DNA from 3 places in the Nostoc sp. CALU 1950 genome. Region 1 is predicted to be linked to each of the others. Evidence: riboswitches for the same ligand, from Rfam matches in the RefSeq annotation. Region 1 holds a riboswitch; each other region holds the start of a gene.
The links. Region 1 has a riboswitch for cobalamin ahead of ABF638_RS17005 (DUF1636 domain-containing protein). Riboswitches for the same ligand answer to the same signal wherever they lie in the genome.

Region 2: it holds a riboswitch for cobalamin, as region 1 does, so the genes downstream of both, ABF638_RS08525 (energy-coupling factor ABC transporter permease) here and ABF638_RS17005 (DUF1636 domain-containing protein) in region 1, are expected to answer to the same signal.
Region 3: it holds a riboswitch for cobalamin, as region 1 does, so the genes downstream of both, ABF638_RS22300 (hypothetical protein) here and ABF638_RS17005 (DUF1636 domain-containing protein) in region 1, are expected to answer to the same signal.

What each region holds. Positions count from the first base shown of each region.
Region 1 covers NZ_JBDNJQ010000057.1:23,946-27,224, forward strand. The annotation lists gene ABF638_RS16995 (sirohydrochlorin chelatase) at 1-155, shown strand, start outside; gene cobA (uroporphyrinogen-III C-methyltransferase) at 152-931, shown strand; cobalamin riboswitch at 1,230-1,387, shown strand; gene ABF638_RS17005 (DUF1636 domain-containing protein) at 1,410-1,826, shown strand; gene ABF638_RS17010 (cobalt-precorrin-6A reductase) at 1,830-2,567, shown strand; gene ABF638_RS17015 (PEP-CTERM sorting domain-containing protein) at 2,662-3,150, shown strand.
Region 2 covers NZ_JBDNJQ010000020.1:47,831-51,109, reverse strand. The annotation lists gene ABF638_RS08540 (energy-coupling factor ABC transporter ATP-binding protein) at 1-198, opposite strand, end outside; gene cbiQ (cobalt ECF transporter T component CbiQ) at 179-985, opposite strand; gene ABF638_RS08530 (energy-coupling factor ABC transporter substrate-binding protein) at 982-1,284, opposite strand; gene ABF638_RS08525 (energy-coupling factor ABC transporter permease) at 1,271-2,047, opposite strand; cobalamin riboswitch at 2,074-2,213, opposite strand.
Region 3 covers NZ_JBDNJQ010000088.1:1,716-4,994, reverse strand. The annotation lists gene hetL (heterocyst differentiation pentapeptide repeat protein HetL) at 1-692, opposite strand, end outside; cobalamin riboswitch at 1,026-1,168, shown strand; gene ABF638_RS22300 (hypothetical protein) at 1,515-1,814, shown strand; gene ABF638_RS22295 (methyltransferase domain-containing protein) at 1,979-2,980, shown strand.

The sequences.
Region 1 (3,279 bases):
CATACTTTTTATTCGCTGGTGGAATAACTGATGCGATCGCGGCCTCAATAGAGGAGCTAAAATTACAATTTTCTGCGGTGAATTTCCAATTGGCACAGCCACTGGGAGCAAGTGCAGAATTAGCCGAGCTAATTTGGGATTTAACAGATAAATGAACCGCACAGAGAAACAGGAGAACAAGTATTTGGGAAAGGTTTATTTAGTAGGTGCGGGGCCAGGTGATCCAGGTTTAATTACCCTGAAGGCCAAAGGTTTGTTGGAATGTGCAGATGTAGTTATCTATGACGCCTTAGTGAGTCCGGCAATTCTGGCAATGATTAATCCCCAAGCCGAGCAAATTAATGCTGGTAAGCGCAGGGGAAAGCATTCGCTGTTCCAGGAAGAAACAACTCAATTGCTGATTGATAAAGCGCAGGATCATGCAATTGTAGTACGGCTAAAAGGTGGCGATCCGTTTATTTTTGGTCGCGGTGGCGAAGAGATGGCAGAATTAGTCAAAGCTGGAATATCAACGGAAGTAGTGCCAGGTATCACATCGGGAATTGCAGCAGCGGCTTATGCAGGTATACCTTTGACGCATCGGCTGTATAGTTCGTCAGTGATATTTGTAACTGGTCATGAAGCGGCGGGTAAGTATAGACCGATAGTAAATTGGAGTGCGATCGCTCACGGTTCCGAAACCATTGTAATTTATATGGGAATTCACAATCTGCCTTATATTGTCGAACAACTAAGTACCGCTGGGTTGAATTTAGAAACGCCCATTGCTTTAGTACGCTGGGGTACGCGACCAGAACAAGAAGAATTGATTGGTACTTTGCAGACAATTGTAGAGCAGGTAGAGCAAACTGGATTTGGTGCGCCTGCGATCGCAGTTATTGGACAAGTAGTGAATATGCACAGTATTTTGTCTGGTTGTCGTCCAGTTTGATGGTTGGTGCAAAGCTTGTTATTTCGTATTGTTTAGATGACCCTAGTAGTCTGCCAACCCAAAAATGCTAAGTGAGGACTGGGGAAAGGGAAAAGGGGACTGGTTTTGGGATTTAAACCCTTTCCCCCTTCCCCCTTACCCTTTACCCCGCCAAGTCACGAAAGCGAACTACTAGTGGTTTATCGCATTAAATATTATGAGTTTGTAGTAAGCACTTCAGTGCTTAAAAATCCAGGACTAAAGTCCTTACTACGAACTTATTCATCCCTCGTAACTAATGCGATAGACCACTAGTGTATGATCGATAAGGTTATTCGGTTCTGGTGGGAGTCAGCTACCAGAGGTAACGGGGAAAGTTCGGTGCAAATCCGGCGCTGTCCCGCAACTGTGAACCAATTTGAGATTAAGGAACCAAATTGAGTGAGTCAGGATGCCCGCCGAAATAGATTTATCATTTCCACATCTCTGCGAGGTACAGATGACTACGACTGTAAATATTTCCCCAACCAATCCCTTGGCTGTTGCTGATCATACTTTATTTGTTTGTAAAACCTGTGCCAGTGTTTGGCAAAATGGAAATCGCTTAGGTGAAAGTGGTGGTGAAAAACTTCTGCATCAACTTCAGCAGCTTGCCCAAGATTGGGACTTACGAGATAAATTCCCAATTCAGGAAGTTGAATGCATGAGTGCTTGTAATCGTTCTTGTGTAGTCGCATTTACTGCCAAAGGCAAATTAACATATTTATTTGGTGACTTAGCAGTTGATGGTAGTGCTTCTGCGGTGCTGCAATGTGCTAGTCAATACTATACCAAAGCAGACGGTTTACTGCCTTGGTCAGAGCGTCCAGAAGCACTGAAAAAAGGTATTTTGGCAAAAATTCCCCCTTTATCTTAAATGATGCGCGTTTTGATTCTAGGTGGCACGGGAGATGCGGCAGAACTAGCTGCCAAGGTTGCGACTATCCAAGGGTTAGAAGCAATCACATCTCTAGCTGGCCGCACCCGTGAACCGTCAATACCGTTGGGGGATTTACGGGTTGGAGGTTTCGGTGGCGTGGCGGGGTTGGTTAGCTATCTGCGAATCATGCAAATTGACTTATTAATTGATGCAACCCATCCCTTTGCGACTCAGATTTCCTTCAATGCAGCAGATGCCGCAAAGGAAGTCGGAGTATCGCGTCTGATGTTAATTCGTCCGCCTTGGGAAAAAGAAAGTGGCGATCGCTGGATTGAAGTTGACAGCGTTGAAGCCGCAGCAGCATCTCTGCAAAACCAGGCACAGCGGGTATTTTTGACAGTTGGTAGGCAAGAACTCGCCGCCTTTGCTTATCTAGAGAAAATTTGGTTTCTAATGCGGATGATTGACCCACCTACCGATGATGCTTTAGTGCCGTTGGGAATGGTATTGTGCGATCGCGGGCCATTTACCCTCAATAATGAAAGACAAATCCTGATTAATAACAAGATTGATACCATCGTGAGCAAAAATAGCGGTGGCGATGCAACAAAGGCCAAGATTATTGCAGCGCGAGAACTGGGTGTAAAGGTTGTGATGGTAAATCGTCCAGCCATCCCGCCAGGAGAACAGGTTAGTAATGTTGATGCTGCTTTGACGTGGTTATTTGATCGCTGCTAAGTAAATAGGCAAGATTGATAATACTATCTTTACTTAATTTCCGTATAATACACGGGAACCTTCTACAAAATCCGCGATCGCACTAACGACTTCCATGAAAAATCTAGCTCTATATGTCATAACCCTCGCCACCACTTTTGGATTAGTTTTCGGGACAATGCCAGCCGCCTCTGCTTTAAGTTGGAACTGGAGTTATTCTGGTACTGGCATAGCGGCAAACGGTACTTTCACCACTAATGACACCCCTAACGATTTAGGTTTTTACCTGATTACTGGAATTACTGGTACACGAAATGGTGAAATAATTACTGGTTTGCAAGCGCCTGGAACTCCAATGCCAGGAAACGAACCTTTTGATGTTGATGATTTAATTAGTCTTAATACTCAGCAGTTAACGGGTAAGGGTTTTGCATATTCCACTTCGGAAGGAAATTATTCTAGTCCATTTTTCGCTAGTTTTTTGTCCAAACCAGGTTATCTAGAGATGTTTTCTGCACCAACTAAACCAGGTTTGAAAAATTTAGGATCAGAAGATAGTGAATTACCCATTAGTTTTTCTGCGACCATAATCACCATCCCTTAACCCACTTCTATTTTTAGCTTACACGTAACAAGCTATCCAAATTCACTCAGAAAAAGCTCGAAAAAGTTTCCTAAAACCATCAATAACAATTCAAAATTCTACCCTTACAGGGAAGCAAGCTACGCGTAT
Region 2 (3,279 bases), on a different contig from region 1:
CCAACGGACAATACCAGAATCAGGTTTATAGAGACCATTAGCTAATAAAAATAGCGTCGTTTTACCACAACCATTCTGCCCAATTAACGCACACCTTTTACCAGATGGAATCTTCAGTGTTAGACCATTCAAAGCTGATTCTTGTGTGCCTGGATAGGTGTAATATACCTGCTCAAATTCAAGTAAATATTCCTGCATTTCGCCAAAATTCTAATCCTATTAATCCTACACAGCCGCAAATTGCTTCGATGATATATCGCGCTTGGGGACGATAGCGGCGGGGATGCCAAACTCGAAATTCGCTCACAAAACCCCGTGATTGCAATCCCAGAGAAAACTGACTATATCGTTGTAAGGTTCGCTGTAATAATTGTCCGATTAGTAGTGCTAAACTTTTCATTCCACTACGCCAAGTACGGTAACCACCACGGGAATTTTGTGCCGTCCATAATTCCTCGGCTGTGTTCAATAGGATGAAAATAAACCGATACATTAGTAATAACAAATCGGTTAAAAGCACTGGAAATCGTAAGTAACGCAGAGTTTGCAATATCTCCGTGAAAGGGACGGTTAACATGAGAAAATATAAGCAAGAAACAGAGGCTAATGCTCTGGTTAAAATTCCTAATGCTTGGATACTGCCATGATGACTGATATAAATATAGAAGTGTCCGAGAGTTAATCCATACCACGAATCTAATTGTACGTTTGGCAAATCATTAATCGTAACTCCATTCACCATAAGTGCTGGCAAACTTGTCAAACAAAAAATTATGGTAAATGTTAACAATTTAAAATAAACACCAGCGGGAATTCTTGCATAGATAACTGTCCAAATACCCATCCAAAGTGCCATCAATATTTGCACTAGCGGATGGCTAGCCAGGGAAATAGCAAGAGTAGTAAATGCAAAAATTAGTTTATGCTCTGGTGGCAATCTTCGCAATCGATTGGTATAAGCTAAAGTGTCTAGTTGTAGGCTCATTCTTTAGGTTTTTGTTGTTGGGAACGTCCTTTATACAATCCAATTGCATAACCAACTACTCCCGCACCCAAAGCCGCTTGAGAAGCAAATAATAAGCTTTCTATTTCCCCACTAGCTGGTTCAAAAAATGATTTAAACCAGGGTTTATATTCGGGTTGTATTTCATTAATAGCCTCTTCTGCTTTGCCATCAGCACCGGAAAACTCCCCACCTCGCACAAATATTAACGGTGCAACTGCTAAAGCTATAACTCCTAATACCAACAGCCAGTTACTCAACCCTTTTTTAGATTGACTCATTGCCACTTCCTCGCTTGATTAATTTCAACAATTCTAATTCTTGAGGATTATAAGATTGCAGCCAGTTCCACACCAACACAGTTAGTAATCCTTCACTAATTGCTAAGGGAACTTGAGTAATGGCAAAAATTCCGGCGAACTTGGTAAATGAAGCGATAAACCCACCAACAGGTGCGGGGAAAGCTAGGGCGAGTTGGATGGAAGTGATAATGTAGGTGAGTAAATCTGCGATCGCAGCTGCTAAAAATATGGCGATTTGTTGTTTACCACCTAACTTTATTGTCAGATTATATATCCAGTAAGCTAGGAAAGGGCCAGCGATCGCCATCGAAAAAGCATTTGCCCCCAGCGTCGTCAAGCCGCCATGCGCCAGTAACAAAGCTTGAAACAACAATACTAAGCTACCCAAAACCGACATAGTAAGGGGGCCAAACAGCACCGCACCTAACCCTGTCCCTGTTGGGTGAGAACAGCTACCGGTGACAGAAGGGATTTTCAAAGCTGACAGTACAAAAGTAAAAGCACCAGCCAAGCCCAGGAGTAGTTTCAATTCCGGGTTAGCTTGAGTAATGCGAGTCAGACTACGCAATCCTAATAGAAAAAATGGTAATGCCACAATCCACCAAAAAATTGCCCACTGCACTGGCAAAAAACCTTCCATGATGTGCATGGCGTAGGCGGGTTTGGGCAAACCAATGACTAGATAAAAACTGATAACTCCCATCAGGGTTAGACTGACTAACGCCTGTTTTTTTCTTTTCATAATCTGTACCTCGCAGATTTATGTAAACGAATTGATTCTAACCGGCGGGCATCCTGACTCACCTAATTTTGGTTCACAGTTGCGGGACAGCGCCGGATTTACACCGGACTTTCCCCCTTGCGTCCGATGGCTGCTTCCCATCAGAACCGATTTGAGTAACTATATCACCATTACCAATTTTGAGCAGCGATTTTTTACCAGGTATTCACAAAGCGTAGTTTATAACTGGTCGGCTGTAATTTTAGGCACTTCTTGATCCCCCTAACCCCCTTAAAAAGAGCTACGGTGTACACACAAGTCTGATAACCTTATCCCGTATCGTTCTGATCCCCCCTAACCCCCCTTAAAAAGGGGGGAACTAGAATCAAAGTCCCCCTTTTTAAGGGGGATTTAGGGGGATCGACAAGTGCCTAAAATTACAGCCAACCACTTTTAAAACATCCTCTAAGAAACATCAACACTTGATTACGTTGATCTTAATAGCAGCATCTAATACCAATTTGAAAAAAGAATGTGATAAATAAACCATTTGTAGAGACGCGATTCATCGCGTCTTTACCCAAGGATGTGTTGCAATCATTAATTGAATTGGTATATAGCAATCCGATAGCGAAGCGGTAGCGAGTCATCGAGCGTCTTTGATTTCTGAATCACTCGTAGAGGTAAGGGACTGGGGATTGGGGAACTCGGGGCCCCCTCTGGGGATTAGGGGCAATGGGGACTGGGAAGAAGGAATAAAGGTGTACTGAGTTTTATTCAAAAATCAAATAGTAATCCTATAAGAAGTCATTTATAAAGTAAAAGTAAAGATAAAGTCGAATTTAATCAGCAAAATACCTAATTGCTTTCTCAAAATGCCTGATTGCTTAATCAAAAAGCTTAAATGCTTTTTCATTTCAGTGGATTCAGCAAGTAAAAAGGCATTTTGCTTAATCAAAAAGCTTAAATGCTTTCTCATTTCGGTAGATTCAGCAAGCAAAAAGGCATATTGCTTTCTCAAAATGCTTGATTGCTTTCTCATTTCAGTAATTCACGTATTCATTTTGGTATATTGTTGAGCCGATCGCCTTTGATTCATTCAGCAAGAATTTTGCAACGGCTTACTGCTGTCTCTACTTGCTCATGGATTGAATATCATTGAGCATCAAGGGTTTGAAGCAATGAACTAAACATTGAAAACTAAGGCAAAACAGCTTGACAATTTTAAGTAAGATATTTTACTCTTTATAGAG
Region 3 (3,279 bases), on a different contig from region 1:
GGCATGATTGCTCCCTGGAAATCGGTATTTGTGAGAATTGCCCCTGTTAAGTCCGCACCTTGCAGATTTGCTTTTCGCAGAATGGCACTATCTAGATTTGCATAACTCAAGTCTGCACCTTGCAAACTAGCCTCACTTAAATCCGCCGCTAAGTTACCCCACTGTATTGTTTTAGACAGATTAGCGCGACATAATTTTGCTTTATCTAAGTTGGCGTGATGCATGGAAACGGCTCTGAGGTCGGCATAACTCAAATCTGCCCAACTCAAAACCACATATCCCAAATCTGTACGCTGGTCAGAACTGGGGCGTAAGTCTGCTTGAAATAACAGAGAACGAGATAAGTTTGCACCATGCAAATTAGCACCACATAAACTAGCTTTGATTAAATTTGTTTCTTCTAAGCGTGTCTTGATTAATTTTGCCCCTGTTAAATCAGCTTCTCGGAGAACAGCACGATATAAGTCTGCTTCACTCAAATCTATGCCCCAAAGGATAGATTCACTCAAGTCTGCTTCGTGTAAGCAAGCTCGGCTAAGATTAGTTCTACCAAGTCGTGTTTGACGTAAATCAGCATAGCTAAAATCTGCGCCTATGAGGTTGGCATTTGTTAATTCTGCTTCTTGCAGATTTAGTCTTTGAAAGTTTCTTGCTCCAGCAGCATAAGATTTAAGAATTTCATTTATATCCATGTTAAAAATTTTAAGTTTAGGAGAGGGTCTTTCATGCGATCGCAGTGTGATTCTTCATACGGGATTTTAGGATGCCGTTGGTTAATGCAAGCAAAAAATAACCAAAAGTTCTCTGAATTCTATTAGCTGGAAACAAATTCAGCTAAGTACGCACCGAAAATTATTCCTACACTAGCAACCACAATGAAAGACAACATCAAGTTCCAATTTAAAGAAAGATATTGATCAAAATCTATAGCAAGCTTTGGTAAAAAATGAGACTTACCGCGATTAATGACGAATGCCAGTATAGATCGACCATTGATTTTTATGCAAGCAAATCACAGTTGTGTTAGTATTCAGATGAATCTCGGTTCTAGTGGGGAACAGCCGCTAGAGGAAACGGGGAAAGTCCGGTGTAAATCCGGCGCTGTCCCGCAGCTGTAATCAAGGCTTGCCTTGTGAGTCAGAATGCCCGCCGAAGTTGACTTGTAATTTTGTACATCTGCGAGGCACAGATAAGTATCTTTATGAAAATTTCTGCAACTAATCAGCTTTACGTTCTCATAGCCCCACATATCAAAACGCTACAGATTACAGCTTTCTATGAGAGGGTAGGCGGTTAATTTAGGATAAAATTTTGTTTTTAGATGCTGCGATCGCTACCCCAGATGAGAGTATCGCTTGCAAATATTGTGTATTGAACTAACAAATAGAAGTTGTTCAAAACAGGTAAGAAATGGCGTGTGTGACATACATATTCCTGTTCTACTACTGAACAAATGCTTTCCCAATTAGCATAAAAATTGCTAATTCACTAGACTAATATTTCAGTTAATCATCATGCCAAAATTCTATATTCACCGAGTTGAAAAAATTCCCACTGCTGTTCATCCCTTTGTCAAACAAACAGCTGTCCTCCAAGATAAACACAAGCCCAGTCTACTTCAAGGGAGAATTATTCAAGATATTCAAAACATTGCAATTTCGATGTATAGGGTGATTTATATTGCGTTAGCTCCGCTCATCGTAAGCATCGAATCTGGTGGGCGATTACGACATCGCGCGTCTAATTCGGGACGAGCAGCAATGAGTAAACCGTTAGATCAACTCAGAGGATGTTTTAAAAGTGGTTGGCTGTAATTTTAGGCACTTGTTGATCCCCCCAACCCCCCTTTTTAAGGGGGGCAAAGTCTCTAAAATTCCCCCTTTTTAAGGGGGATTTAGGGGGATCTAAAACGTTTTGCTACCAACCAGAGGACTTTTAAAACATCCTCTCAAATAGTTGTACAGAAGGGTTCAAAAAAATGGCAACTTTATTATATTCTGTAATTGGTTTTATTCTGATTTTGGTGATTGGAATTGCGGCTTATCTCCTGACGGCCCGCAAGTATGAATCCTCAGCCACAGTCGCTAATTCCTACGATCAATGGACTCTTGATGGCATCGTAGAGTTTTATTGGGGGGAACACATTCACCTCGGTCACTACGGTTCGCCGCCACGACGAAAGGATTTTTTGGCTGCTAAATCTGACTTTGTACATGAAATGGTTAAATGGGGTGGTTTAGATAAATTACCTTCTGGCACTACCGTCTTAGATGTTGGCTGTGGTATTGGCGGCAGCAGCCGGATTTTAGCGCGAGATTATGGGTTTGCGGTCACAGGGATTACGATCAGCCCACAGCAGGTAAAGCGTGCCCAGGAGTTAACACCCCAAGGGCTAAACGCCCAGTTTGCGGTCGATGATGCAATGGCACTGTCGTTTCCAGATGCCAGTTTTGATGTGGTCTGGTCAATCGAAGCAGGCCCCCACATGCCAGATAAAACCGTCTTTGCTAGAGAATTAATGCGGGTGCTAAAGCCTGGTGGAGTGTTGGTTGTAGCTGACTGGAATCAGAGGGATGACCGCCAAAAACCCCTAAATTTTTGGGAGAAACCAGTAATGCGGCAACTCCTCGAACAGTGGTCTCATCCTGCTTTTTCCAGCATTGAAGGCTTTTCCGAGCTTTTGGCGGGGACAGAATTAGTTGAGGGGAAGGTAATTACGGCAGACTGGACTCAAGAAACCCTTCCTTCTTGGTTCGATTCGATTTGGCAAGGAGTGGCTCGACCAGAGGGATTGGTGCGTTTTGGACTGTCTGGTTTTGTCAAGTCTGTGCGCGAGGTACCGACGCTTTTACTGATGCGTTTGGCGTTTGGTGCAGGATTGTGTCGATTTGGAATGTTCCGCGCTGTGCGGGGGAACGGGAGTACAGAATTGATCGATAGAAACTTTGCCAAGCAAAATCCCTCAAGCTTGATTAGGTAGCCAACCCGACACCACTTTAACTAATAAGTACTGCTTTGCGCGAATTGAGGATTGAAATTTAAACGCATAGGCGCTTCTCTACGAGACGCTACGCGAACGCCTTCCCGCAGGGTAGGGACGCTGAGGAAAGCGCAGAGGTACGCAGAGGATTCGCTACGAAGTTGTGAAATCCTGTACTAAGAACGAATTTAAGTTTTGTTTTGGGCGCTCGCAGCTAGTGATGAATATTTGGATTTTAACACCAGCTGACTGCGTGATATCTGCGGTTAGAACTTCTTTCTGCACATCGCAAAATTAAC